One region of the Methylocystis sp. genome, then DNA from elsewhere that is predicted to be linked to it. Evidence: predicted binding sites of a transcription regulator. Region 1 holds the regulator's gene; each other region holds the start of a gene.
What was found. The regulator LexA, encoded in region 1, represses DNA repair genes until DNA is damaged. The targets are predictions, from matches to a motif close to TGTTCNNNNTGTGTTCNG.

Region 1 (9,867 bases):
CCACCCCGCTTTGGGACTGACCCAGAAAGGCACGGGTTGGAGGGCCGCAGGCGACAGCGCTTTGTCTTGCGTGCTCGTCGAGAACACGCCGGCCTTGAGCGTCCAATTCGATCCATGCGCGAGGAAGGAGCCCCCGAGATGGCGCGCCGCGCCGAAAACGTCGCTCATCAGCGAGCGATCCATGAAGTCGAGCGTGAGCCTTGTATTGGTCCGCTCGAGCCCCATCGGCTCCCATTGGTTACCGATTTCGAGCGCCACGGGCTCCGTGGTGAACGGCAGTTGCAACGCTGGATGTTTCAGGACGAGGTAGGCGTCTCGAATGCCGCCCAGCACCCCGATCGCCGAAGTATTGGCGAAATCATAGGAGAGTTTATATTCCCACATCTTTGCCGCGCGGCCTTCTACTTGCAGCCAGGCGTATGTGATATTCGCAAAGCCATTGTAGCCTTTTTCAGGCTGAGACGAGCCGCCGGCGTCGACGATTAAGCGACCGCCGAGCCGGAAGCTGTATGCTTTGTCCTCGGTCTCGACGGCGAGACCATTGCGAAAAGTGACCAGGACGGGCGGCGGCGGCGGCGGTTGCTGAGCGCCTTTGGCGACCTCCACGCCTTTCGCTGCGTTCACAATATTCGTCGACTTTTGCGCAGCGGCCTTTGCCGCTTGAGCTTCCTTGCGCAGCTTTGCGATCTCGCGCGCCTGCACGCGCTGGAGCGCCTCGAGTTGTCGAAGCCGCTCTTCGATTCCTTCCGTGCCGGCATTCGCTCCTGTTGAAATGAGCATCGCGGACATGGCGGCGACGGAGATCGTCGCTGCATAATTGCTCCTGTATTTGGCCACTTTGATCCTCACGCAAGCTAGGGGCGCTCGAAAAGCGCTATATATCCAATCTCCATAGCTAAGGTCGGCCGTCAATGCGCTATATATTTTACATGCCTAGTGAGCCCGTATCTGTTGCTAAAATGACACAATACATTGCGAGCAAGACGATCAAAGCGCGTAAAGTTAGAGCAATTGTTGAGTAATTGTTGGTCGCATCCGGGTCGGCTATGCGTCGCCAAGCGCGTTCGATACCTTTCGTCCAGGCGATGTTCCACCGACGCCGCATGGCGCGCGCTGCGTCGCCTGTTTTAAGAAATTAAGCTGTAGATCGTTTGGCGCTTCGCATGCTTCGGCGCGAGACCTAAAAAATGTTTCGTCGCATATTGTATAGGTTGGGGACGGAACATTATCTTCATGCGCGGCGGACGGTTCGCTTGATTGCTTCGAGCGCTGTCCGCCGGGCAAAGAAGGTTTGGTCAGCGCTATTGGGAGACATAACTAATGAAAATTTCGGCTCGCAATGTCATCGACGGCACGGTCAAGGAAATCAAGAAGGGCGCCACTACCGCCCATGTTCTGATCGATGTCAACGGCACGACGATCACCGCCGCCATCACCAATGAATCGGTGGATGAGCTGGGCCTGAAAGCGGGCGCCAAAGTGAAGGCGGTCATCAAGTCGTCCGACGTCATGGTCGCTGTGATCTGATGTCTCGAGAGCCGCCCGGAAACCCTTGGCGGCTCCAGAAACCACGCTGCATTTGGGCGCAATCGCCCAAATGTCGTGTCGATGACGCGATCAACTCGGAAAGCATAGCACGGCGCGCTTTCCGCGAACGTCGGCGTCGAACTTTCTGTAGCATGCGCTAAAGCCGAAATGTTCGAACGCTTTACCAGTATAATTCAGTGCGACGTCTGAAGTTTGTCTCGCCCAGCTGCTGCGGCCAGGCGCGGCGACGCCATGAACCGGACTGGTCAAAGCTTCTCTGTTCCGTCAATATATAGCGACATCTTCACACCGCGCAAGATTGGCGGCGCCGGCGGCGCCAATCTTGCGCGCCGAACAATCGTCTGGAGCGGAGAGCGGCTGATCGCATCATCTCTCCAGGTCCATTGGTCGCGGAGGGTTAAAGCGTCGCGCCGCCTCGCTCTCGCATTTTCGTACCTCGGCGAAAAAAGGCGAGCGGCTGACGAGGGCCGTGAACCGCAAAGCGCCGCGCGAGCGGACTTCATATGGGAACAGCGCTATCCGAGGTCGCCAAAGGACGCCGCATTGTACGATTTTCCTTCCGCCGCCTTCTTCGAATTGTCGCCAGCCGAATGGACGGCGATATGGCTGTCGCTGCGGATCGCGACCGTGGCGACCCTCGCGAGCCTGCCATTTGGGATCGTCACCGCTTATGCGCTGGCGCGCAGCCAGTTCCCTGGCAAGACCCTCGTCAACGGCGTTGTTCACCTGCCGCTCGTTCTGCCGCCGGTCGTCACCGGCTTCGTCCTGCTCATGCTGCTTGGACGCAAAGGCGTTTTCGGCCCCTATCTCGCCGAGATCGGCATTGTTTTCTCATTTCGCTGGACCGGGGCGGCGGTCGCCTGCGCCGTCATGGGGTTTCCTCTGATGGTCCGCGCCATGCGATTGTCCTTCGAGGCGATCGACCGTCGCCTTGAATTGGCGTCGGAGACCCTCGGGGCGAATCGGATTTGGACGTTCCTCCTCGTCAACCTTCCGCTTGCGGTTCCTGGCATTATCGTTGGAGCGATTCTCGCTTTCGCCAGGGCGCTGGGGGAATTCGGTGCGACCATCACCTTCGTCTCGAACATCCCCGGCGAAACGCAGACGATTTCGGCGGCGATCTACAGCTACACGCAGGTTCCCGGCGGCGATGAAAGCGCGATGCGCCTGACGATTGTCGCGGTCGTTATCGCGCTTTCCGCTCTTATGGCGTCCGAGATCATTCAGTGGCGCGCGCAGAAGCGACTGGGCAGCGCCGAATGATCGAAGTCGACGTCAGACTGAAGGCGGGCGCGTTTTCCCTCGACGTCGCCTTCGCCAACGGCACCGGGGTAACGGCGCTGTTCGGACAATCCGGATCTGGAAAATCGCTGACGCTCAGCATCGTTGCCGGACTGATGAAGCCTGACGAAGGATATGTCAGGCTGGACGGCGAAGCGCTGGTCGATGTCACAAGCAATGTTTTCGTGCCGGTGTCGCGCCGACGCGTCGGCCTCGTCTTCCAGGATTCCAATCTCTTTCCGCATCTCAGCGTCAAGCAGAATCTCCTATACGGGCGCTGGTTTGCGCCTCGCGGCGAACGTCGGATCGATTTCGACGCCGTCGTCGAAACCCTCGGCATTGGCGCGCTTATTTCGCGTTCGCCAGCCCGTCTGTCGGGCGGCGAGAGACAACGCGTCGCGATCGGCCGCGCTCTGCTGTCCTGCCCGAGACTGCTTCTACTGGACGAGCCGCTGGCGGCGCTCGATATGCAGCGCAAGCTCGAAATCCTGCCGCTGATCGAACGCGTCAGGGACGAGTTCGACATTCCCATCGTCTATGTCTCACACGCCGTCGAGGAAGTAGCGCGTTTGGCCTCCCGCGTCGTCGTCATCGATGGCGGACGGGTGAAATTCGTTGGCGATCCCGCCGACGCCTTCAATCGTCTCGCCAATTCGCCGGCAACCAATCGTTTCGATCGTTCCTCAATCCTGGCGGCTTCGGTCGACGAAGCTTCCGCCGCTTATGGATTGACGAAGCTCAGACATTCGTCTGGAACGATCTGGATTGAAGGTTCGGCGGGCCAACCGGGCGGCGCGGCGCGCGTCATTGTCAAAGCGACCGATGTTGTGCTGTCGCTGCTTCCGCCTCATGAGATCAGCGCCAGAAGCGTGCTTTGGGGCAGGGTGGCGAACATCCAATTCGAAGGGCCGATCGCGACGGTCGAAATTGAGCTGAAGGATGACGGTCCGCTTCTGGCGACGATCACAAGAGGCGCTCTGGAAGACCTGTCTTTGAGGGTGGGCTCTCACGTCTATGCGCTGTTCAAGACGGCCGCGCTCGACGAGCGCTCCATCGGCGTGGCCAACGCCTGAGGCGAGGGACGCTCGGCAGGCCGAAGCCTGACGGGATGGGGTTTGCTTTGCCGGCGAACTGTCGGAATATGTCGAGCCTGACATAGACGCTTGAGCGATCTGACGGTGGGGCCAGTCTCAGGCGCCGGGAGCGATTGCGCATTGATCGGCGCGCCGATCCGATCGCATCCGACTGGCGGAAGGGCGGATAAGATTGATGAGCGAAGATGGCGGTCCCTCAGCCTTTTTCAAGGCGACCTCGCACGCGTTCAGCGAGATGATCGACGCCCGCCGGACGCGCCCGGAGCTTGTTGGGCTGCTCTGCGCGCAGGCGTTCGACAGCTTTACGAGAAATGTCGCGATTCAGGCGGAGGGCGATCCGGCTTTGGCCTGCCACGGCGAATGCGCGGGGTGCTGCCGCCTGCGCGTCGTCGCGACGGCGCCCGAAGTATTTGTGCTCGCGCGCTTCATTTCCGTTAACGCCGCCGCCTTCGCCGAGCGCGGAATCATGCTTCTTCAGCGGGTCGCCGACGCCGATCGGGCGCTAGGCGCGCTATCCGAGGACCAGCGAATGGCGGCGCAAGGCGCGTGCCCGCTGATCGAGCGCGAATTATGTCTCGCCTATAAGATGCGTCCGCTGGCCTGTCGCGGCCACGCGGCCTTCGACAAGGCGGCATGTCTCGCCGCCGCACGTGGCGAAGCCGTCGAAGCGCCGATCTCGACGCCCCATCTCGTCGTCCGCAGCCTCGTCCAGAACGCCTTGATGGCGGCGCTGCGGCGCGCCGGACTGGCGTGGGGAATCTATGAAATCAACAGGGCGCTGAATGTCGCGCTCTCGACGCCGGACGCGCTCGAACAATGGATTTCAGGCGAGGATCCTTTGGCGTCCGCCCGCATTCCCGACTGCGACATGATCGAAGCCGGCGCGATTTTTGACGCTGTCGAAGGATAAAGAATTGCATTCGCGGTTGTTTGATCGCGCGCGGCATATCCTTCCCTGTTGAGATGGGGAGCGCGCGGCCTTTTGCGGCCGGAGACCTCACGCCGCCGCTAAGCGGGGAGCCATGTACGACGCCAACCGTTGGGCGCAGGCGCGCGTTCGTGGGATTCTCAATGTTCTTTCATAGCCGGGGATCCCGAGAGCAAGTAGCGTCCCTTTTATGAATTCGGTTTCCTCGACAGCAGCCATAGCGCCGAGAGGAAGAATCCCTTCGCAAGCGGGAGCAAGAACAAGACGAGCGCGATCGTTGTCGGCAGAACGATCAACATTTCGACGGCATAGGAGTAATGACCGCTGCTCTCCAATATGAAGAGTAGCGACACGACGAAAATCGTTACGGCGCCGACCGTCAACCATGCTGGGCCGTCATCCGCATCGAGGCCCGCAAAGCTTTCCCGGCAATGCGCACAAGAATCGTTCGGCTTGAGGTAGCTTGCGAACAGGGCGCCCACGCCGCAGTTCGGGCATTTTCGCGTGAGTCCGCGAAGCAGGGACGTGACTGATGACGGTTCGCTCTTCATTTACGCCAAACCGAATGATGGCGATCGTCGCGCCATTGCGCGTAATCGCAGTCTCGCTTTGAGTTAACGGGATAGTTTCTTATCGGGCCGCAGGCAACCGTTGAAGGGCCAAGCGGCGAATCAACAGATAGGCGACGCAGACAAACGCGGCAACCAGCGTTAAGCTCGCCGCTCAGGGCAATCGGATGAAGCACGATTTTCCTCGCCCTCATCCTGAGGAGCCGCCGCAAGTCGGGTGTACCCGACTTGCGAATTTAATGTCGATCTCGGGCAAGCCCGAGATCGATGGCGGCGTCTCGAAGGACGAGGGTGAGGAAAAAATGCGGGCTTCCTCGTCCTTCGAGACGCGTGCTGCGCACGCTCCTCAGGATGAGGAAGCCCTTCGCCCGATCGCCCTGGCGCGTCGCTGCATTTGAGCGGGGCCGGCATTTTCTTGAACGACGTTTCGCGCACGGCTGAGAAAGGAGAGGGGAGCCGCGATGTTTCATCGCGCCTCCTTCGCTTGCCTGCGCGAGGATTAACCGCAGCTTTGCGCGCGTCGTTCGAGCAGGAACGCGCGCTGCGCCGCCCGTTTCTCTGGCTGGTGGTCGCCGCCGGCGCCGGCGTCGCGCTATATTTCTCAGCCGAGCGCGAGCCGTCGCTGGCTCTTTGCGCCTGCGCGTTCGCAGTCTTCGCCATTCTCGCCGCGCTCACGCGCCGCCATGCACGCGCTTATGCGCTGTTTCTCGCGCTCGCTTTCGTCGCCGGCGGCTTCGCGTCCGGCGCCTGGCGAACGGCGCGGGTCGCCGCGCCGATCATTCCGCGAGTCGGGATCGGAGAGCTCACCGGCTTCGTCGAGGAGGTCGACCTGCGGCGCGCCGGCGCGCGCTTCATTCTGCGTGTCGCGAGCGCCGAGGGCTTTCCCGACGATGTCGTTCCGGCCCGCGTGCGGCTGACCACCCGCGGCGATCCGAATTTTTCCGCCGGCGACTTCATCGCTCTTAAGGCGCGGCTGATGCCGTCGGCGCGGGCGGCGCTCCCCGGCGGCTATGATTTCGCGCGTGACGCATTTTTCGCGCGCATCGGCGGCGTCGGCAACGCGCTGGGGCGAATTGAAACAATGTCGCCGCCCGATCCGGCGCCAATGTCGCTGCGTTTTTTCGCGCGGGTCGATCGCATGCGCAACGCTTTGGCGATGCGGGTCTATCGAATTATCGGCGGTGACGCCGGCGCGATCGCCGCCGCGATGGTCACCGGCAAGCGCGACCTATTGTCGGAAGACGCCAAGAATCTCATCCGCCACGCCGGCATATTTCACATCATCACCATTTCCGGCGTTCAGATGACGCTCGTCGCCGGCATTTTCTTCGTTGGCTTTCGCCGTCTGCTGGCGATGTCGCAAACTCTGGCGCTCAACTATCCGATCAAGAAATGGGCGGCGGCGCTCGCCATGATCGGCGCCATTCTCTACGACATCGGCACGGGCTCGCGCGTCGGCACCGAGCGCGCGCTCGTCATGACTCTGATCATGCTTGCCGCGGTTCTGTTCGATCGGCCGTCGCTGTCGATGCGTAATCTCGCGATCGCCGCGCTCCTCATCGTCGCTTTCGAGCCGGAGGCGCTGCTTGGCGCGAGCTTTCAACTTTCCTTCGCCGCTGTCGCGGCCTTGATCGCCGTCTATGAATGGCGCGGCGAATATCTTGCGAAGCGCCGCATCGACGATCGCGCGCCGCGAACATGGTGGGGCGCGCTTCGTGAAAGCGTCGTCGAACGCCTGTTGCACGGGCCCGGCGCGGCGATCTTCGCGACATTATGCGCGACCTCGGCGACCGCTTCCTTCATGGCGAATGATTTTCATGAGCTCAGCCCCTATGTGCTGATCGGCAATCCGCTGACGCTCGCCATCATCGAATTCTTCGCGGTTCCCTGCGCGCTTCTCGGCGCCGCGCTCTATCCACTCGGCCTCGACGGATTCGTCTGGCGCTACCTTAAAATGGGCATCGACCTCGTGACCTATCTCGCGGGGCTCATCGCCAGCGCCCCGGGCGCGAGCCTGCCGGTCAAAGCCTTCGCGCCCTGGGCGATTATTTTTCTAACGCTTGCGGTGTTGTCGCTCGTTTTGTGGCGAACATGGGCTTGGCGCGCCCTCGCCATTCCTCTTGCATTCATTGGATTGATGGGTGCGACGGGCGGCGCGCCGTTCGACCTCGCCGCGCCGGCGACCGGGGAATCGGCGGCGCTGCGCCTGTCGTCGGGACAGCTTGCGGTCTTGGGACAAAGGCCGAGCGCTTTCGCCGCCGAACAATGGCTGCGCGCCGACGGCGATGCGCGCCTCGCCTCGGACGCGAAGGGCGGCGTCGCCTGCGATGATTTAGGTTGCGTCGCCAAGTCGATCGACGGTCGCTTCGTCGCGCTCGTCGCCGAGCGCGGCGCCTTCATTGAAGACTGCGCGCGCGCCGCCGTCGTCATCACGCCGCTCTATGCGCCGTTAGGATGCGCGGCGCCGATCGTGATCGATCGCCGCAAGCTGAGCGAAACGGGGGCGGTGTCGCTACGCTTCAAGGGTGCGGAAGTTGAATGGACGACGGCGCGCGCCGTCGACGAGGACCGGCCATGGTCGCCCGCGCCGCGCCAGCGGAGCAAGCCGGCGTTCCCTGCGCCGCTCAGCGATGAAGAGCGCAATGAGGAAGACGCCCGCGCGATGGAGCCGCTCGAATAGAGACGCGCTGCATGCTCTTTGTTTTGTCATTCCCGGCAGGCCGAAGGCTTGACCGGGAATCCAGGGGCAAAGGCATGAATGGTGAAGTTGCTCTGGATTCCCGATCGCGCGCAAAGCGCGCGTCGGGAATGACAGGCTTCGCCAAAACGCGCCGCAGCTAATATTTCCGCAAAAGGCTCACGAGCTTGCCTTGAATCCGCACGCGGTCAGGACCGAAGATGCGCGTCTCGTAAGCGGGATTCGCCGCCTCCAAAGCGATCGACGCGCCGCGTTTGCGCAGGCGCTTCAGCGTCGCTTCCTCATCGTCGATCAGCGCCACGACGATATCGCCGGTGTCGGCGTTGTCCTGCTTCTTGATGACGACGGTGTCGCCGTCGAGGATTCCCGCCTCGATCATCGAATCGCCGCGCACTTCGAGCGCGAAATGCTCGCCGCTCATCAGCAGGTCGGGCGGCAGATTGATCGTATGGCTGCGGTTCTGGATGGCTGAGATCGGCGTGCCGGCGGCGATGCGTCCCATCACCGGAATGGCGACCTGCTGATCGCTCTCGTCGTCGAAACGCTCATTGAGCGGGCGCACGCGGCCGAGATTGCCTTCGATGACCGAGGGCGCGAATTTGCCGCTGCGCCCGACGGCGCTGCGCGGCGTCGCCGATTCGGGCAGGCGCAGGACCTCGAGCGCGCGGGCGCGATTGGGCAGGCGACGGATGAAGCCGCGCTCTTCGAGCGCGAGAATCAGCCGATGAATGCCGGACTTCGACCGCAGGTCGAGCGCGTCCTTCATCTCGTCGAACGACGGCGGCACGCCCGATTCCTTCAAGCGCTCATGGATGAAGCGCAACAGGTCGTTTTGCTTTTTGGTCAGCATCGCCGCTCCGCCTTGCAAGCCCAATCGTCGATTTTCGCTGCGCTGCAGCTTTTGGCTCGATAAACTAAACAAATCATGAACGAACGATATACGTTCTCACTGCGTTCTGCAAGTCTTATGTTCACGCTTTGGTTAAGCGATCATCGCGGTGGAGCGGGCAGAATTATTTGTCGCGCGTGAAAAATCGCTTTTTGTCGCGCTACGCTTAGAAACACTGAAAAAGCAATAGGGTAGCGCGGCGGGTATTGCGGAACCGCTTGCGGAACATCTCAGAAATATTGTTCGGAGGCGGAATGTATTAGATATCAAAGGGTTCCTGCGCTTTGCATTGCGGAACATTTCATTGTGCAATATCGATTGCGGAACCTATTGCGGAACCTTCCGAATTCGCCTGGAGGATGTCACGGATTTCCATTGGGCTGATGAAGTCCCCGTTGTATGCTCGATGAACTAAAGCAACGACATTCTCTGGTGAAAGATGTTCACCGGCTATATCTGAAACTCTATCCCGTATTATCCGAGCGATTGCATCTTCATGCCTTGATAGCCTGAACGAAAGTTCGTTTAATTCATCTTTATTTGCTTCATTGAATAGTTTAGAAATAGCATTCAAGTAAGATATACGACAAATATCATATAATTCGTTCGATCGCGTGAGGCGCTCAACGAGCACGTCTGTATATTTAACTCCTGTTAATTGCTCAATTTCAGCATGTTTTTTGAATGGAATACTCCCCCGTCGCCGCCAAGTTGCGATTGTGCTCTTCCCAAGATTGAGGCGGATAGCAAGGTCTTCATCTCGCGTGAGGTTCAGAGCCTTCTTCACGCGATCAATAAAATCTTCCGCTGGATTTGCCGTCGCGCCTCTTGACATGATTTCATTTTGCAATCTAGGTTGC
Region 2 (9,867 bases), on a different contig from region 1:
CTGGCCATCATGAAAAACACCATGATGGCCGAAGGCCAAAATCGCGTAAACCCTTGAGCATATTTCATACCGACTAGCCAGCCGACCTCACAGAGGCTGCCAATAAAGAGGATGATCCAGTCCATCTAACCGTCCTTGCTCCGCCGGCGCCCCCGCAGTGATTCGCCGTCGGGCGGACTTGTCGGTTTTGCGGCCCCTGGCGTCAAGGACCGCGTCCTGCGCCAGACGCCAATTTGCATTTCGCTCTCCGTCGCCCACATAGGCCGCAAGGAGCCTTTGTCATGCGAAAAATCGTCGGCGTTTATCCCGCCCCCGATTCCATGCATTGGGTCGGCGACGGCTTTCCCGTCCATTCGCTGTTCTCGCATCACGAGCATGGCGCTCGGGTGAGTCCCTTTCTGCTGTTCGACTATGCCGGACCGTTCGACTTTCCGCCAAGCGCCAAGCGCCGCGGCGTCGGGGCGCATCCGCATCGCGGCATCGAGACCGTGACGATCATTCTGGATGGCGAAATCGCGCATCGCGACTCGACCGGCGCCGGCGGGCTCATCGGCCCCGGCGACGTGCAGTGGATGCGCGCCGCATCGGGCGTCGTTCACGAGGAATATCACTCCGAAAGCTTCGCCAAGTCTGGCGGACGCTTCGAGCTCGTGCAGCTTTGGGTCAATCTGCCGGCGCGCGACAAGATGAGCCCGCCGCGCTACCAGACCCTCCTCGACAAGGACATTCCGCGCGTCGATCTGGCGGACGACGCCGGCCTCGTTCGCGTCATCGCCGGCGAATTCGACGGGCATCGCGGACCAGCGCAAACGGCGACGCCGATCGATCTTTGGGACATGCGCATCGATGCGGGAAAAAGCGTCCGCTTCACGCTGCCGGAAGGCCACACGGCGCTTGCCGCGGTTCTCGAAGGGACAGTCGAGGTCAACGGTGAGAAGGTCGCGCGCGCCATGGACGTCGTCGTCTTCGACGAAACAGGAGGCGAGGTCGCTTTTGAGGCGAATAGTGACACGAAGCTCATCATCATGAGCGGCGAACCGATCGACGAGCCCGTGGCGCAGCAGGGACCTTTCGTGATGAACACGCAGGATGAATTGCGACAGGCGTTCGTCGATTACCAATCGGGTCGCTTCGGCGTGATCGCGCAGCCGGACGCCTGACAAGGCGCCGCCGTCTTTATGTTCGGCGCGACGCTGCTCGCAATTCCTGGATCGTCGCCGCGAGAGAAGAAAACTCCACCGGCTTGGTGAGAAAGGCGTCGACTCCGGCGGCGCGAGCGGCGCGTTCGTCCTCCTCGCGGGCGCTGGCCGTCAGCACCAGTATCGGCGTGCGCGGGGCGCCCGCGCGCGTTTCGGCTTCGCGAATGCGAAGACTCGCCTCGCGTCCATCGAAATCAGGCATGAAGAGATCCATGACGATCACGTCATAGGGCGCGCCGGCGCCCTCAATCGCCTCACGGGCGCGCGCAAGCGCGAGCGCGCCGCTTTCCGCTCTGGTCACCTTCGCGCCAAGCTTGGCGAGGTGGCGCATCAGGATGAGCGCGTTGATCTCATTGTCTTCAGCAACGAGCGCGTTCACTCCGGCGAGCGCCTGCGCCTGCGCGCCCTCCTCATTCGCCGGCGCCTCGGCGCTCGCGTGCGACAGGCGGGCGATAAGCGAGGCGATCCGCACCGGTTTTACCAGCCAGCCGTCGAAATCGCACAAAGCCTCTTCGCCGAAGGCGCGCCGCTCAAGCGGCGAGAAGAGAAGGAACAGCCGACGCGCCTGCGCCGCGCGCGCGGATTGAGCCAGTTCGGCGGTCATTTGGGGCCCGAGCGCGCAGTCGACGATGATGGCGTCGAAAGGTCGTTCACGACGTCTTTGCATCGCGTCTGGCGCGTCTGCCGCCGCAACGATCTCCGCCTTCGCGCCAGCGTAACGCAGGCTCTCCGCGAGATAAGGCGCTTCAAAGACGCTTTGCGCGATGATGAGCGTCTCAAGTCCGTCTAGCGGGGTCGAAACGACGTCTTCGGCGATCGGCGGCGCGGGGAGCGTGAAGGCGAAAACCGAACCCTTGTCGGATGATTCGACGAGCGCGAGCGCGCCGCCCATTCGCGCCACCAGCCGGCGGGAAATGGCGAGGCCGAGACCCGTGCCCGCGCGGGGGTGGTTCTCGGAAGGGTCGGCCTGTTCGAATTCTTCGAAAATCGCTTCGCGCGCCTCGTCCGGCACGCCGGGTCCGGTGTCGCACACCGCGAAACGCAGCCGCGCGCCGTCGCGCATGACGCGCAAGCCGACGCCGCCGCGTTCAGTGAATTTCACGGCGTTGCCGATGAGGTTGAGCAGCACCTGCCTTAGCCGGGCCGGATCGCTCACGATTTCACGGGGCGCGTCGGGCGAGATCACGCTAGCGAGTTCAAGGCCCTTGGTCAGGGCGCGGGGCGCAAGAAGTTCGACGACGCTTTCGACAAAAGGGGCGAGCGCAAAGGTTTCGCAGCGCAGCTCGAACTTGCCGGCCTCGATCTTGGAAAAATCGAGAATGTCGTCGATGAGCTGCGAGAGCGAACGGCTCGAATCGCCGATCGCTTCGACATAGCTCGCCTGTTCGTCGGTCAGCCTGGTCATGGCGAGGAGCTGCGCCAGTCCCATGACGCCGTTGAGCGGCGTGCGGAACTCGTGACTGACCGCGGCGAGAAAGCGAGACTTCGCCAGACTCGCGGCCTCGGCGCGGTCGCGGGCGGCGGCTGCGGCGCGCAACTCCCAGATTTCATCGCGCAGCGATTCAAGTTCGCCTTCGACTTGTCGGCGGCCGTGCTTGAGCAAGGCGACGCAAATCGCCGCCGCCAGCGCCGCCAGGATCAGCTGTGACGCGACCAAAATCCCGAATTGGGCTAATGACATGCGCCCATCATCAGGCCGCAAGCCGCCCCAATGCAAGCCCCGCGCGATAGGAAAGCGCTTCGGCGAGATGCGGTCTGCCGACGGATTCGGCGCCATCGAGATCGGCGATTGTGCGCGCTAGCTTCAAAACTCTGTGAAAGCCGCGCGCCGTGAGGCCGAAACGCTCGGAGGCGTCGCGAATCAGCGCCGTGCCCGGCGCATCGAGTCGAGCCACGCGCTCGATCACCCCCGCCGGCGCGGCGGCGTTGGCGGCGACGCCCGGCAGGGAGAGAGCGTCATAGCGGGCGCGCTGAATTTCGCGCGCGCGCGCGACGCGCGCCGCGACTTGGCGCGAACCTTCGCTCGGCGGCGGCAACACGAGATCTGCGGCGGTCAACGCAGGGACTTCGATCTGGACGTCGAAACGGTCGAGCAGCGGCCCTGACAGCCGCGCTTGATATTGCGCGACGCATCGCTCGTTGGGCTGACGCTTGCAGGCGAAGCCAGGGTCGTTCGCATGGCCGCAACGACAGGGATTCATCGCCGCGACAAGCTGAAAGCGCGCCGGATAGACGGCGCGATGATTGGCTCGCGACACCGCCACCTCGCCGGTTTCAAGCGGCTGGCGCAGGCTATCGAGGACCTGGGGCTGGAACTCCGGCAATTCGTCGAGAAAGAGGACGCCATGATGCGCGAGCGAAATCTCGCCTGGCCGCGCACGGGTCCCGCCGCCGACCAGCGCCGGCATGGAGGCGGAATGATGTGGGGCGCGAAAGGGACGCCGGTCGGTCAATTCGCCGCCAGCGATCTGCCCGGCCACCGAATGAATCATCGAGACTTCGAGCAATTCGCGCGGCGTGAGCGGCGGGAGGATCGACGGCAGCCTTGCGGCGAGCATCGACTTTCCGGCGCCCGGCGGGCCGCTCATGAGGAGATTATGGCCGCCGGCGGCGGCGATTTCGAGCGCCCGCTTGGCGCTCTCCTGCCCCTTGATGTCCGAAAGATCGGGTTGATCGACAGCGAGTTTGCGGACCGCCGGCTGCAGTCGGGCGAGGACTTGCGCGCCTTTGACATGGTTGACGAGCTGGATGAGCGAGCGCGGGGCGATCACCTCCATCTCGCTCGACGCCCAGGCGGCTTCCGGCCCGCATTCGCTGGGACAGATCAGACCCAATCCCCGCGCATTCGCCGCCACCGCCGCCGGCAGGACGCCCGCCGTCGGCGTCAACTCGCCGTCGAGAGCGAGTTCGCCGCGCACAACGAAACCTTCGAGCGCGTCCGAGGGGATGGCGCCGATGGCCGCCATGACGCCAAGGGCGATCGGCAGATCATAATGACTTCCTTCTTTCGGCATGTCGGCGGGAGCGAGATTGACGGTGATACGCTTTGCCGGCAGCGCCAGCCCCGAGGCGATCAAGGCGGCGCGCACCCTTTCGCGCGATTCGGCGACGGCCTTGTCGGCAAGGCCAACGACGTTGAAAACCACCGCGCCGCTCGAAATTTGCACTTGAACGTCGACGGGACGGGCCTCGACGCCTTCGAAAGCGACCGTCGCCACCCTCACCGCCATCTTCCGCCCCCAACAACTCTTTCGCCGAAATTGCGTTGCAAGCTTAACCGGCGCGCCACCGTGACGCAAGAACAATATGTGAACATTTGAGCGGCGAATAACTTAGATCGTAAATGGCAATTGCCACGACTCCGGTAGGGCGCAGATATTCGATTGGCGCCGGCGAAGCAAAACGCGCCCGGCGCCGGTCCGGGTAAAGAAGGAGATTGGAGATGCGATTGAGAACGGGTCTCGCGCTTATATTCGCCGCCGCTTTGGCCGCGCCCGCCCATGCGGCCATGCCGGTCGCGCCCGCTGAGACGGCGGCCGCGCCGATCGTTCAGGTCTATGGCGGTTGCGGCCCCTACGGCCATCGCGGCCCCTATGGCGGCTGCCGCTGGGGCGGACAATGGGGCGGCTATCGCTACGGCCGGCCCTGCCCGCCCGGCTTCCATCTCGGCCCTTATGGCCGCCGCTGCTGGCCGAACTGAAACCCGAAAACAAAGCCCGGGACGGGGATTTGTCTCGGGCTTTGCCGTCCGACGCCGTCAAGACATCGGCGTGGCGGGCTTAAATCCCATCCGCGGCGGCCTTGGCGCGCGACGCGGCGCTGGCTCAGCTATTAAAAGACCGCTCCACTCAAGGTCGCGACATGGCTGAATTCGCCAAACGCCATGGCGATGTTGAGCGTCTCGGCGGCCAATGCAATAGCGACGATTCCGAAAATTCCTGTCGCGATCACCGGTTTCATGGGCTTCTCCTCTTCGCGTTGATCAAAATTTAAGGCAGAGGCGCGCCGCGATTCTGTGCGCCGTCGCACACGGGCTGATCCGCAGGTCGATGGAGAGGCGATGTTTCGATACTGGGCGCATGATGCCGAAGGGCGCTCGAAAGCGCCGCCTAACGAAGCGCAGATATGAAGCGTCTAGCGCAGCCTAAGGACCGGCGCTGATGGCCTATCGCATACAGTCGATCGTGAGACTTTTGACGCTGATCGCGTCAACGCCGATAGCGCCGGCTGCGGCGCAGAACGCGCAGCTTCCGCGGCTCTACACCAATGAAATGTCGATCGAGGACGCGACGCGACGGGCAACGCTGGCCATTGACGATCCTCTTGCCGTATTCGCTTTCGTTCTCGGCGCGTTGCCGGACCGAGTCCGGACCTATCCGACGGAGAATTATTACTATTTCAGCTTCGTTCTGAATGGGACGCGCTATCTGGGCAATATTCGCCTTCCGGCGGCGGAGCGCGACAGCGGCAAGCTCCGCTTCGAATATTATCAGGAGACGAGCGCGGGATCGGGCCAAGGCAGCGCCTTTCACACGATTCTCGACTCTTCGCATGGCGTCGCGGTCGAGAAAGTCGCGCCCCTGACCTATCGCGTCACGCAAGGCTCAAAGAGCGTCATCTTCGCGCTCGAAGATTTGTCGGGCGTGCGACCGCCCGAAAGCGCGATCGGGCCGAATGAGGAATTCCTCGGTCCGATCATCGATGAGTCGGGCATGCGATTTTATCTCGTCTACAATTCAAGATTGAAGCTCTTTCATTATGTTCTCGACGAGAATTCCGCTGGCGCCGATGAACTGGTCCGCTCACGACGAAATGATCGGCTCTTCATCGGCCGACGAACCGGCTTTGCCTTCTATCGCGATCGACGTCTCGATCAGCGTATCCTGATCGGCGTGCGGGAAGAGGATTCCCGCCTCAACACATATTTCGACGGGCCGTTCGATCAATTGCCGGAGAACTTCATCAAGGGCGAAAGCCTGCGCGACGCGATCGTCGACTTTGATCCCAGCGTTAGCGGCGAGATCGATCGCTTCGGCAATTTCCTCGACGGCAGCGGCCGCTACCTCATCCATCCTTACATTCGCTATCGAACGCTAAACGACCTCTATGCTGTGCATAGATGCGCAAGCCGCAGCGAGCGCGCGGCGAAATACTATAAGTGCCTGGCGAGCAATGACGACGGGAGGGGCGGCGTTGTCGGCCGTCCCATCCGAGAAAAACGCGCGTTCCGTTTACGGCGCGAAACTAAAGAAATTGATTACCAGCACCGGCGCCACACGCGGCAGCGACGGCCGCTGTAATAGCCGTGCCAGCAGCGACGCCACCTACGGCACCACGCCTCCTGAACGATCGAAGAGGACGCTGTCAGATCGCGAATCCCCACGCCGCTCACCGGCGCGGCGGTAGCGGGCGAGGCGCCCAGAAACAGAGCGAAGAGCCCGACGGCCACGGACGTCGTGAGTAAAGCGCGCATTCCATTCTCCCTCTTTGCTGAATCGGGCCATGTTCTAACATCGCGTCGCCGCAGTTCGTGAACTCGGCCGAGGAAAGCCTCGATGCGATCCCACCGTACGGCCCAAAGCAACGGGTAAATGTAGATCGCTCCGCGACGATGAAAAGCCGCGCACGGCTAAAAAGCTCCCTTGCCGAGCAGAAAATCGATGCGCGACGACGCGCTGCCGGCGCCAGCGCTGCAACAGATCGCTCGCCATGCCGCGTGGAATCGCTGACGCCACAACTTGTTCAAACAATGTTCCGCCTCAAGCGGGTGGATTAGCGCTGTTCGGTCCTTTAGATTGAGCATGATGCGATCCAGACACGCCGCCTTGAACACGCACGAGGCATCGCAAACAGAGCGCGTCTCGCCCGAAAAATCTGTCCATGGCGCGGTCCGCCGCGCGCCCGGGACTGGGGCAGACTTCAGGCGTGAACAGGCGCGGCGACGCGTACTGGCGATCACGGCGCTGATCGTCGCCGGAGAGTCGGTCTTTCTGCTTCCGTTTGTTGTGGCGCGCGTCTTCCGTCCCACGCTCCTTGACGTCTTTCAGATAACCAATCTTCAGCTCGGCGCCGCCTATTCGGTTTATGGCGTCGTCGCGGTGGCCGCGTATTTTTTTGGCGGCCTGCTTGCTGATCGACTCCCCGCACGCGCAATGTTGGCGGTTGCATTGGCGTCCACCGCCGCCGGCGGTCTCGTCTTGATGACGCTGCCGTCTCCATCGACGCTGGCGCTCTTATATGGCTATTGGGCGATCACCACGATCGCCCTCTTCTGGGCGCCGTTGATTCGCGCCACCCGCGAATGGGGCCTCAACTTTTCTCAAAGTCGCGCGTTTGGACTGCTTGAGGGCGGCAGAGGCGCGCTGTCGGCGGTCATGGCGTCAATCATGGTCGTCTTGTTCGCGGCGCTGCTGCCCGAAGACAGCGAGACAGCCAGTCTCGCGCAGCGCACGGAGTCGTTGCGGCAGATTACTCTGCTCCTCACCGCGACGACCGGCGGAGCCGCTTTGCTGATCTTTCTGGCGCTGCCGGCGCGCAAGGCGCGGCGACAGGAAGCGATGTCGATCAGCGGAGTCGCCCGCGTGTTCGCCATGCCATCGGTCTGGCTCCAAGCAGCGATTATTCTTTGCGCCTATGTCGGCTTCAAAGCCATCGATGATTTTTCGCTTTATGCGAACCAGGTCATCGGACTGAATGAGGTCGACGCAGCGCGCATCGGCGTCGCATCGCTCTGGATTCGGCCGTTCGCCGCCATTGGCGTCGGCTATCTGGCCGAGCGAATTGGCGCGCCCGTCATGACCATCGCCTGTTTCACGCTGCTTGCGGCAGGGAGTTTCACGCTCGCCGCCGAGGCGCTTGACGCCGGCATGGCATTGGCGTTCGTCTCGGCGATCGTCGTCAGCGGAATTGGCATATTTGGGCTGCGCGGACTGTATTTCGCGATCATGCAAGACGGCCAAATTCCCCTGGAGCATACAGGGAGCGCGGTTGGCTTGGCGTCAGTCATCGGCTACGCGCCGGATATTTTCATGGGTCCGCTCATGGGCTATCTGCTCGACGAATGGCCCGGCGCCACAGGGCACGGCTATGTGTTCAAGGTCGTCGCTTGCTTCGCGATGCTGGGGCTCATCGCGAGCTATGTCTTCGCGCGGCTTGCCGATCAGATCAGGCTGCAAGCCCGATAGCGCGGCGTCGACGCTGCAGTGCCCCGCTGAACCAACTGCAGGCTTGGATTAGGCCTTAGCGGCGGCGCCGAAAGGCGAAGCACGCTGACATGAAGCGGTGCGGTAATGGGCTCGGGCTTTCGACCCCCACAAAGATGATCGTTCGCATTGCGTTGTAATTCCTAAGCGCTTTCGAGTTTAGCGAACAGGCTACGGCAGAGTTTCCACGCTGTGAGAAATCTTGAATCTGAAAGAGAGCGCGAGTCTAGACGGAACATCTACGCGAGCAAATGGTTATTCAATCGTGAAAGCCGGGCCCGGGCTCACTTTCTTGCGGCCGTCTCCAGATAAGGAGGAATCCATGAACTGGGACACGATCGAAGGCAACTGGAAGAAATTCAAAGGCAATGTGAAGGAGCAGTGGGGCAAGCTCACGGATGACGACATTGCGCGCATCAACGGCAACCGCGAGCAGCTTGAAGGCATGATCCAGGAACGCTACGGCGTGGCGAAGGACAAGGCCAAAGCGCAAGTCGAGGACTGGATCTCGCGGCATTAAAGCGCGCAGCGAAATAGAGGAATCCAGACTCTCGCATAGAGCGCGCGCTCAACTTTCCAAATCGATCACGTCATCCGCGTTTGGGCGATTCCGCCCGAGCGCAACGTGATCCGGTTGCTGCGCTTCTACGCCGGCGGGACAAGCTCGCCGGCGTTTCCTTTCGAAGTTGGCGGATCAGCGCATTCTTCCGAATTCCACAAAAGCGGAACAATTGGCGTCGCTTAAAGTTTAATCGTCGCGCCTTCGCGAAAGGAAGGGTTAACCATGAAAAAAGTCATTCGCCCATTTACCATCGAATATCGTTTGAAGCGCGGCAGGCTGCGATCGGTCCGAGGCGGCGAGTCGTCCGGATTTGCCGATCAACCGGCTGAACGCATCTTCCGGGGCAAAGACGCGCGTGATGACCTTTCCGTCTGGCAGGCTCTCTTCAAGCAGGAAGAACGCACGCCATGACAATCGCTTCACCGACGATCGATTCGAAAGATGACAAGGCGCTGCTTCGACGCTCATTGAGCGAGGCGCCGTCGGAGGATCTCAAAGTTGCGCTCGCAAAACTGAACTTTGACGATCGTCCGGAGAGAATGCGCCAAGCTGATCCGTGCGGCTACTTACTCCGCCGCTAGATTCAGCTTCTCCAAGAGCGCAAGCATGTCTTCCGGCAATGGCTCCGAAGCGACATCCGAGAATTGCCGCCGAAGCTGCTCGCCAAGCCGCATAATGGTTCGCTCCAGGTCGAGCTCCTCGCGCTGCGCTTGATTTCTTCTCATTGCCAGCTCTGTCCGGTTCGTGCAGGTTTCATGTGGCGACATGAGCAGCCCTCCACGTGGCTTATTGGAGCGCCGGTTCGAAAATCAGTTCCGACAATGCTTCAAATTTTTTAACAAACAGAAAAGCGTGGCTGCAAAAAGCTCTGTGGAGAACTCGCGCCAGCTCTCTCAAGCTTCAG
Region 3 (9,867 bases), on a different contig from region 1:
GAGCGCAGCGACAGCCGCGAGGGCCGCGAGAACGAGGGCCGCAAGAAGGAAGGCGCGCTCGAAGCCTATTGCGTCAACCTCAACAAAAAGGCGCGCGACGGCCGCATCGACCCGCTGATCGGCCGCGAGCCGGAAGTGCTGCGTACGATTCAGGTGCTGTGCCGCCGGCAGAAGAACAATCCGCTGCTCGTCGGCGACCCCGGCGTCGGTAAGACAGCGATCGCCGAAGGCCTCGCCCGCAAAATCGTCTCGGGCGAGGTGCCCGACGTTCTCGCCGGCGCGACCGTCTTCGCGCTCGACATGGGCGCGCTGCTCGCCGGCACGCGCTATCGCGGCGATTTCGAAGAGCGCTTGAAGCAGGTCGTCAAGGAAATCGAGAATCACAAGAACGCGATTCTGTTCATCGACGAAATTCACACGGTGATCGGCGCCGGCGCCACCTCCGGCGGCGCGATGGACGCTTCAAACCTGCTTAAACCCGCGCTGGCGCAGGGCGTTCTGCGCTGCATCGGCTCGACAACCTACAAGGAATACCGGCAGTATTTCGAGAAGGATCGCGCGCTTGTCCGCCGCTTTCAGAAAATCGACGTGAACGAACCCTCGATCCCCGACGCCATCGAAATCATGAAGGGCCTCAAGCCCTATTTCGAGGAGTTCCACAAAATCCGCTACACCAACGACGCGTTGAAGGCGGCGGTGGAGCTTTCGGCCCGCTACATTCATGACCGCAAGCTTCCGGACAAGGCGATCGACGTGATCGACGAAACCGGCGCCGCGCAAATGCTGTTGTCGGAGAATAAGCGGAAGAAAACGATCGGTCTGAAGGAAATCGAAACGACGATCGCGACGATGGCGCGGGTGCCGCCGAAGACGGTCTCCAAGGACGACGCCGAAGTTCTCGCTCATCTCGACGAGACGCTGCGGCGAGTCGTCTATGGTCAGGACAAGGCGATCTCGGCGCTGACCTCCGCCATCAAGCTCGCGCGCGCCGGCCTGCGCGACCATGAGAAGCCGATCGGCTGCTATCTCTTCTCAGGGCCGACGGGCGTCGGCAAGACCGAGGCTGCGCGTCAGCTCGCGACCTCGCTCGGCATCGAGCTCATTCGCTTCGACATGTCGGAATATATGGAGCGCCACACGGTGAGCCGGCTGATCGGCGCGCCTCCCGGCTATGTCGGCTTCGATCAGGGCGGCCTCTTGACCGACGCCATCGACCAGCATCCGCATTGCGTGCTGCTGCTCGACGAAATCGAGAAGGCGCATCCCGATCTCTACAACATCCTGCTGCAGGTCATGGATCACGGCAAGCTGACCGACCATAATGGCAAGACCATCGACTTCCGCAACACCATCCTAATCATGACGACGAACGCTGGCGCGCAGGATCTGGCGCGCACGCCGATCGGCTTCACCCGCAGCCGGCGCGATCTCGACGACAGCGAGGCGATCAACCGGCTCTTCGCGCCGGAGTTCCGCAACCGTCTCGACGCGATCGTGCCCTTCGGACATTTGCCGGTCGACGTCATCAAGCGCGTCGTCGACAAATTCATCATGCAGCTCGAGGCGCAACTCGCCGACCGCAATATTACGATCGAACTCACCGACGAAGCGCGGAGCTGGCTCGTCGAACATGGCTATGACGAAGCCATGGGCGCGCGGCCGATGTCGCGGGTCATTCACCAACACATCAAGACGCCGCTCGCCGATGAGGTGCTGTTCGGCCGTCTCAAGAACGGCGGCGCGGTGCGCGTCGTCGTCGTCGGCGACGACAGCGGCGCGAAATCGCTCGGCTTCGTCTTCCCGGAAGGACCGGTGCTGCCGCGGCCCGAGCGCGACATCATCGAGGCCGGCAAGAAGCGCGCCGCTGAGGAAGCGGAGCGCGCCGGCGACGCGCCGCTGGCTGGCAATACTGAAGCTGAATCCGACGCGCGGCCGGCGCCAATGAAGAATTGACGCGCGCGTCACGCTTTTCGGCAAATCCCCAAGCCCTTCACCTCGCCTCTCCCCGCAAGCGGGGAGAGGAAGCGGCCGGCGCCGCACGAAAAAATCATGCGTTGGCATGTCGCCAAAGCGTCGCGCTGCAATCCCCTCTCGTCGCGAAAGCGGGGAGAGGTACGGCGAGGGGCTTTGGGGGCTTAGCCTCGCCCTTTATTTCGCCGCGGCCTTCTTGGTTTTGACAGGCTTCGTCTCGGGCGGCGCCGCCGGTCGTCGCGCCATCGCTTCGGCGAGATAGCGCCCTGTATGGCTGCGCTTTTCCTTGACGATTTCGGCGGGCGGTCCCGCCGCGACGATTTCGCCGCCGCCGTCGCCGCCCTCAGGGCCCATGTCGATGATCCAATCCGCGGTCTTGATGACTTCGAGATTATGTTCGATCACCACGACGGTGTTGCCCTGCTCGACCAGCTCGTGCAGCACTTCGAGCAGCTTCGCCACATCGTGGAAATGCAAGCCGGTCGTCGGCTCGTCGAGAATATAGAGCGTGCGGCCGGTCGAACGGCGGGACAGTTCCTTGGAGAGCTTGACGCGCTGCGCCTCGCCGCCCGAGAGCGTCGTCGCCTGCTGGCCGACATGGATATAGTCGAGACCGACGCGCTTTAACGTCTCCATCTTGTCTCGGATCGACGGCACCGCCTTGAACAGATTCGCCGCCTCCTCGACGGTCATGTCGAGCACGTCTGCAATCGACTTCTCGCGATATTTCACCTCAAGCGTCTCGCGGTCGTAGCGCTTGCCCTTGCATACGTCGCAAGTGACATAGACGTCTGGCAAAAAGTGCATTTCGATCTTGATGACGCCGTCGCCCTGACAGGCCTCGCAGCGTCCGCCTTTCACATTGAAAGAGAAGCGGCCCGGCGCGTAGCCGCGCGCCTTCGCCTCGGGCAGGCCCGCGAACCATTCGCGAATCGGCGTGAAGGCGCCGGAGTAGGTCGCCGGATTGGAGCGCGGCGTGCGCCCGATCGGCGACTGGTCGATGTCGATGATCTTGTCGATCTGCTCGAGGCCTTCGAGACGATCGAAAGGCGCCGGATGCTCATGCGCGCCGGAGAGCCGCCGCGCCACCGCCTTGTAAAGCGTTTCGATGATCAGCGTCGACTTGCCGCCGCCGGAAACGCCGGTGACGCAGGTGAAGAGGCCGAGCGGCACTTCCGCGGTGACGTTCTTTAGATTGTTGCCGCGCGCGCCGAAGAGTTTGAGCCAGCGGCCGGCCGTCGGCTTGCGCAATTTATGGCGCAGGATCACCTGCTTCTCGCCGGTGAGATATTTGCCGGTGAGCGACGCAGGATTATCCATGATTTCCTGCGGCGTCCCCTGCGCGACGATCCTGCCGCCGTGAATGCCGGCGCCGGGTCCGACGTCGACGACATAATCGGCGGAAAGAATCGCGTCCTCGTCATGTTCGACGACGATGACGCTGTTGCCGAGATTGCGGAGGCGCCGCAGCGTGTCGAGCAGCCGATCATTGTCGCGCTGGTGCAGACCGATCGACGGCTCGTCGAGCACATAGAGAACGCCGGTCAGTCCAGAGCCGATCTGCGATGCAAGCCGAATGCGCTGGCTTTCGCCGCCAGAGAGCGATCCCGAATTGCGCGAAAGCGTCAGATAGTCGAGTCCGACATCAACGAGGAAGGTCAGACGATCGCGAATTTCCTTCAAGATGCGGAAGGCGATTTCATTGCGCTTCTTGTCGAGCGCGTCGGGCAGCGCGCGAAACCAGTCGTGCGCGGCGCGCACGGAAAGCTCGGAGACTTCACCGATATGTTTGCCGGCGATCTTCACCGCGAGCGCTTCAGGCTTCAAGCGAAAGCCTTCGCAGGCGAGACAGGGCGTCGCCGACATATAGCGGCCGATCTCTTCGCGCGCCCATTCGCTGTCGGTTTCGAGATAGCGCCGTTCGAGATTGATGATGACGCCTTCGAACGGCTTCTTCACGTCGTAAGCGCGAAAGCCGTCGTCATAGGTAAAGCGCACATCCTCCTCGCCCGAGCCATAGAGAATGACGTTTCTTGCCTTCTCCGAGAGCGCCTCCCACGCCGCGTCGAGCCGAAACTTGTAGTGCCTGCCGAGCGCTTCGAGCGTCTGCTGATAATAGGGCGAGGTCGATTTTGCCCAGGGCGCGATTGCGCCTTTGCGCAAGGTCAGCTTGGGATTGGGCACGACGAGATCGGCGTCGACCTTCTGCTCATGGCCGATGCCGCCGCAAGTAGGACAGGCGCCGAAGGGATTGTTGAACGAAAACAGCCGCGGCTCGATTTCCGGGATGGTGAAGCCCGACACCGGACAGGCGAATTTCGACGAGAAGAGGATGTGGTCGGGCGCATAATGCGTCGAGACATTCGCGGCGGCGGTCGGCGGATCGGCAATCGGTAGTCGGCCGTCATTCCCCGACTGCCCACTGCCGACTGCCGACTGCCGATCAGCGAATTCGACGACCGCGAGGCCGCCCGACAATTCCAGCGCCGTCTCGAAACTGTCGGCGAGCCGCGCGCTCATGTCGGGGCGCACGACGATGCGGTCGACGACGACGTCGATGTCGTGTTTCAACTTCTTGTCGAGCGCCGGCGCGTCGGCGATCTCACAATAGGCGCCGTCGATCTTGAGGCGCTGAAAGCCCTTCTTGGTATATTCGGCGATCTCTTTCTTATATTCGCCCTTGCGGCCGCGCACGACTGGCGCGAGCAGATAGAGCCGCGCGCCTTGGGGCAGCGCCAGCACGCGATCGACCATTTGCGAGACGGTCTGGCTCTCGATCGGCAGGCCGGTCGCTGGCGAATAGGGCACGCCGACGCGCGCCCAGAGCAGACGCATATAGTCATGGATTTCGGTGACCGTGCCGACGGTCGAGCGCGGATTTTTCGAAGTCGTCTTCTGTTCGATGGAGATCGCCGGCGAGAGCCCGTCGATCTGATCGACGTCGGGCTTCTGCATCATCTCCAGAAACTGCCGGGCGTAGGCCGAGAGCGATTCGACATAGCGACGCTGGCCTTCGGCATAGATCGTGTCGAAGGCGAGCGACGACTTGCCCGAACCGGACAGGCCGGTGAACACGACAAGCTTGTCGCGCGGAATCGTCAGATCGATATTTTTGAGATTATGTTCGCGCGCGCCGCGGATGGAGATTGTGTTGGCGTGGGCGAAAACCTTCTCTACCGCGGCCGCGGATTTTCTGCTGTTGCTCGCCATTGATGAGGGTTGATCGAAACGGGAAACCTAATTTAGGCGCTGCGGTCGCCAAACGCCACTCGTCGCGCCGAGCAAATCACAAGCTGCTGCTTTATTAGACAATGTATGCCGTCATTGCGAGCGAAGCGAAGCAATCCACACCCGTGCGGCGGCCCCTGGATTGCTTCGTCGGCTTCGCCTCCTAGCAATGACGAGAATTGCTCAAGCGCAGCTCCTCGCACAACGCCTGCTGGCCGAAACCCGAGCCGCCGCCGCTAAAACAAAAGGGCGCTTTGTCGAAAGCACTAACTCAGCCATACTCGGCTCGTGTCACATTTAATGAAAAAAAAGCGTGTCGAAAAACTATCGAAAATCCAAGTCGGACAAACCCCTCTACCGCCACCTCTACGTCCAGGTGCTTGCGGCCATCGCGCTTGGCGCGCTGTTCGGCTGGCTCGAGCCGCAGGCCGCCGCGCAGGACTGGGTGAAGGCGCTCGGCGACGGCTTCGTCAAGCTGATCAAAATGGCGATCGCGCCGATCATCTTCTGCACCGTCGTCTCCGGCGTCGCCCATATCGAGGATGCGCGCAAGGTCGGGCGCGTCGGGCTGAAGGCGCTCGTCTATTTCGAAATCGTCTCGACATTCGCGCTGGCGATCGGCCTCATCGTCGGCAATCTTTCGCAAATCGGCGCCGGTTTCGCCGGCAAGCCCGACCCTTCGGCAATCGCCAAATATACCGCGCTCGCCGAGAAGCGCGGAGCCGTCGAGTTTCTTCTCGACATCATTCCCGACAGCGCGCTTGGCGCCTTCGCCAAGGGCGACATACTGCAGGTTCTGCTGTTCTCGCTCTTTTTCGGCTTCGCGCTGTTGACGCTCGGCGAACGCGGCCGGGCGCTGCGCGTGATCATCGACGATGTCGGTCACGCCATGTTCGGCGTCATCGCCATCGTCATGAAGGCGGCGCCGATCGGCGCCTTCGGGGCCATGGCCTTTGCGGTCGCGAAATACGGCTCCGCCGCGCTTTATTCGCTCGCCGGGCTCATCGGCGCCTTTTATCTCACCGCCGCGCTGTTCGTCGTTCTTGTCCTCGGCCTGATCGCGCGCGCGACCGGCTTCAGCATTTTCCGCCTGCTCCATTATCTGCGCGACGAACTGCTGATCGTGCTCGGCACGTCATCTTCCGAAAGCGCCCTGCCCGCGCTGATGGAAAAGCTGCAGCGACTCGGCTGTTCGAAATCGGTCGTCGGGCTCGTGGTGCCGACCGGCTATTCCTTCAATCTCGATGGCACCAACATCTATATGACGCTGACGACGCTGTTCATCGCCCATGCCATGGGCGTCGAACTTGACCTGACGCATCAGGCGACGATCCTCGTCGTCGCCATGCTCACCTCAAAGGGCGCGAGCGGCGTTTCCGGCGCGGGCTTCATTACGCTCGCCGCGACGCTTTCCGCGGTCGATCCGCAACTCGCGCCGGGCATGTCGCTGGTGCTCGGCGTCGATAAATTCATGAGCGAATGCCGGGCGCTCACCAATTTCGTCGGCAATAGCGTCGCGGCGATCGTCGTCGCCCATTGGGAGGGCGAACTCGACCGCGCGCGCCTCGACAGCGGCCTCGCGCGCCGCATCGATGCAAGCGATCTCGAAACGGCCGTCGCCACCGACTGACGCCGCTTGCGGCGGGCGCCGGCGAGTGCTAGAACAAAAAAAGAACATTGCGCCGCGACGGCGCTTCATCTGTGGACAAGGCGCGCCGGCGTGCCAGACGGCCGGCCTTTGCACTAGAGTGCGGCGTATCTAGCGAGCGGAGAGGGTCATGGCGAGCAGCGTCAACAAGGTCATTTTGATCGGCAATCTCGGCCGCGATCCAGAGGTGCGCACCCTGCCCTCGGGCGATCGCGTCGTCTCATTCTCGGTGGCGACGACCGAATCCTGGCGCGACAAGAATACCGGCGAGCGCAAGGACCGCACCGAATGGCACAATGTGTCGATCTTCAATGAGAATCTCGGCAAGATCGCCGAGCAATATTGCCGCAAGGGCTCCAAAATCTATCTCGAAGGCCAGCTGCAGACGCGCGAATATACCGACAAGGACGGCAATCAGCGCAAGGCGACCGACGTGGTGCTGCAGCGTTTTCGCGGCGAGCTGACGCTGCTCGACAGCAAGGGCGGCGGACGCGGCGAAGGCGATTACGACAGCGGCTACGGACAGAACGGCGGCTCCTTCGGCCGCTCCTCGCCGATGGAGCGCGGCCCCGGCGAGCGGCGTCCTGCCCCGGCCGGCAAACTCTCCGACGCGCTCGACGACGATATTCCGTTCTGATCGCCCTTCTGATCGCCTCACGCTCAACCGCGCGAGGCATATGCAAGGACGATGTCAGCCGCCCTGGCGCTGGGCGATCGGCCCGCTTCAAGTAGGCGCGCGCGCACATGCATGAAGGCGGCAAGTTGCGCCTCGCGCGCGACGCTTTCCCCCAGCAGCAGCGGCTTTAGCGCCTCGGCAAGGGCGCGCGGCGTCGCCTGCCGCTGTAGAAATTCCGGCACGACATTCTCGCCGAGAATGAGATTGGGCAGCACGATCGAGTCGACGTTGACGAGAAAGCGCAACAGCGATTCCGCCCGAGAGACTCGATAGGCGACCGCCATCGGAACGTCGGCGAGCGCCAGTTCGAGCGTCGCCGCGCCCGACGTGACGAGCGCCGCGCGCGCCGCGCGAAAGGCGGCGAATTTTTCCGCTTGGCCGATGAGACGCGGCGTCACCGGCCAGTCCTGCAATTCATGGCGCAAAGCCTCCCCCATAAAGGGCGCGACAGGAATCACCACGTCGAAATCGGCGCGTTCGCGCAGGAGAAGCTCAAGCGCCTCGCCGTAAATCGGCGTCATGCGTCGCACTTCGGCGAGGCGCGAACCTGGAAGCACGAGCAGCGATCGCTCGCCGCCGGGGTCGCGAGAACGCAGCGTCAATTCGTCGAGCCGCTCGACGAGCGGATGGCCGACATAGACGCATCGTGGTCCGCCCAGCCGCGCATGCGCAAGCGGCTCGAATGGCAGCAGCGCCAACACGCAATCGACATAGTCCCGCATCGCGCGCGACCGGCCCGGCCGCCACGCCCAGACCGTTGGACTGACGTAATCCACGATCGGCAGTTCGGGCCTGGCGGCGCGGACGCGGCGCGCGACGCGATGGGTGAAGTCCGGCGCATCGATGATGACGAGACAATCGGGGGCCTGATCGAGGATCGCGCGCGCCGTTTCATTGATGCGTTGCACGAGGCGCGGAAGCCGCGCCAGGACCGGAACGAGGCCCATCACCGCGATGTCCGCAAGCGGAAACAGCGAAGCGAGTCCCTCGCGTTCCATCGCCTCGCCGCCGACGCCAGCGAAAGCGACCTGCGGAGTAGCGGCGCGCAAGGCGCGCATCAAAGTCGCGCCGAGCTGATCGCCGGAGGCCTCGCCGGCGACCAAAAAGATGCGCGGCGCCGTCATGATTTCTCAGCGCGCGGGAGGCGCGCAAAGCGGGCGCATCGAAGGCGCGCGCAGGAATTCTACGATCGCCGCAACGTCCGCGTCGCCGGCGCAATCCTGCGACAGGGTTTCGATGCGCTCGCTCAGCACCCGCGCGTCATCTCGGGCGAAGAGCAGGCGATAAGCGCGACGCAGCCGCTCGATGCGTTCGGCGGCGAAGCCACGCCGTTTCAGGCCAACGAGATTGAGTCCGAAAAGATGGGCGCGATTGCCCGAAGCGAGCGCGAAGGGAATGACGTCGCCTTCGACGCCGGAAAGGCCGCCGACAAAGGCCTGCGCCCCGATGCGCACATTCTGATGCACCGCCGTCGCGCCGCCGATCATCGCGCAATTCCCGATCTCGACATGGCCGCCGAGCAGAACCTGATTGGACAATATCACGTCGTCGCCGAGTCGGCAGTCATGGGCGACATGCGAAGTGGCGAGACAGATACAACGCGCGCCGATACGCGTTCCTTCCGCAACGCCGGTATTGATCGTCACGCCCTCTCGTATGACGCAATCGTCGCCGATCGACAACGCGCCCGCCGCCAGCGCCGCCTTGATGTCCTGCGACGGCAGGCCGATGGCGGCGAAGGGGTAGATTTCGGCGCGCGCGCCGATGCGCGTCCGGCCGCTGACGACGACATGGGAATGGAGCGTCGCGCCGTCGCCGATCTCGACTGACGCGCCGATATGGCAGAAAGGTCCGATGACGACGCCAGCGCCGAGCCGCGCGCCGTCTTCAACGACGCTGGATGGATGAACCGACGCCTTCATTGTCGCATCCGGCGCGGCGATCCTACGCCCCCATCATGACGCTGATCTGCGCTTCGCAGACCAGCGCGCCATCGACCGTCGCCCGTCCCGCATACCACCAGATATTGCGTTTCTGCGCGGTCTTCGTCATGTGGAATTCGACGCGGTCGCCGGGCGTCACGGGTTTACGAAACTTCGCATTGTCGATCGTGACGAAATAGACGATACGCGACCGGTCCGCGCCGTTCATCGCACGAATGGCGATCACGCCGGCGGTCTGCGCCATCGCCTCGATGAGGAGAACGCCGGGCATGATCGGACGCTCGGGAAAGTGGCCCTGAAACTGCGGCTCGTTGACCGTGACATTCTTGATCCCGACGCAGGACTCATCGCCGCGAATGTCGACGATTCGATCGACGAGCAGGAAGGGATAGCGATGCGGC

Region 2: AB7I51_RS04345 (YifB family Mg chelatase-like AAA ATPase) is a predicted target of LexA. The motif match lies at 4,497-4,514, and genes of this name have one in related genera.
Region 3: ssb (single-stranded DNA-binding protein) is a predicted target of LexA. The motif match lies at 6,859-6,876, and genes of this name have one in related genera.

Annotation. Positions count from the first base shown of each region.
Region 1 covers NZ_JBFWVN010000065.1:1,059-10,925, forward strand. Annotated here, with positions in the region: gene AB7I51_RS15575 (OprO/OprP family phosphate-selective porin) at 1-837, opposite strand, end outside; gene AB7I51_RS15580 (TOBE domain-containing protein) at 1,321-1,527, shown strand; gene modB (molybdate ABC transporter permease subunit) at 2,092-2,811, shown strand; gene modC (molybdenum ABC transporter ATP-binding protein) at 2,808-3,902, shown strand; gene AB7I51_RS15595 (YkgJ family cysteine cluster protein) at 4,099-4,833, shown strand; gene AB7I51_RS15600 (DUF983 domain-containing protein) at 5,040-5,333, opposite strand; gene AB7I51_RS15605 (ComEC/Rec2 family competence protein) at 5,836-8,100, shown strand; gene lexA (transcriptional repressor LexA) at 8,258-8,968, opposite strand; gene AB7I51_RS15615 (helix-turn-helix domain-containing protein) at 9,309-9,867, opposite strand, start outside.
Region 2 covers NZ_JBFWVN010000006.1:17,097-26,963, reverse strand. Annotated here, with positions in the region: gene AB7I51_RS04360 (DMT family transporter) at 1-125, opposite strand, end outside; gene AB7I51_RS04355 (pirin family protein) at 282-1,160, shown strand; gene AB7I51_RS04350 (ATP-binding protein) at 1,177-2,880, opposite strand; gene AB7I51_RS04345 (YifB family Mg chelatase-like AAA ATPase) at 2,891-4,429, opposite strand; gene AB7I51_RS04340 (GCG_CRPN prefix-to-repeats domain-containing protein) at 4,642-4,899, shown strand; gene AB7I51_RS04335 (hypothetical protein) at 5,031-5,159, opposite strand; gene AB7I51_RS04330 (hypothetical protein) at 5,360-6,499, shown strand; gene AB7I51_RS04325 (MFS transporter) at 7,001-8,383, shown strand; gene AB7I51_RS04320 (CsbD family protein) at 8,724-8,921, shown strand; gene AB7I51_RS04315 (hypothetical protein) at 9,180-9,431, opposite strand; gene AB7I51_RS04310 (NepR family anti-sigma factor) at 9,530-9,730, opposite strand.
Region 3 covers NZ_JBFWVN010000004.1:59,488-69,354, reverse strand. Annotated here, with positions in the region: gene clpA (ATP-dependent Clp protease ATP-binding subunit ClpA) at 1-1,953, shown strand, start outside; gene uvrA (excinuclease ABC subunit UvrA) at 2,149-5,181, opposite strand; gene dctA (C4-dicarboxylate transporter DctA) at 5,513-6,829, shown strand; gene ssb (single-stranded DNA-binding protein) at 6,978-7,484, shown strand; gene lpxB (lipid-A-disaccharide synthase) at 7,508-8,647, opposite strand; gene lpxA (acyl-ACP--UDP-N-acetylglucosamine O-acyltransferase) at 8,654-9,445, opposite strand; gene fabZ (3-hydroxyacyl-ACP dehydratase FabZ) at 9,468-9,867, opposite strand, start outside.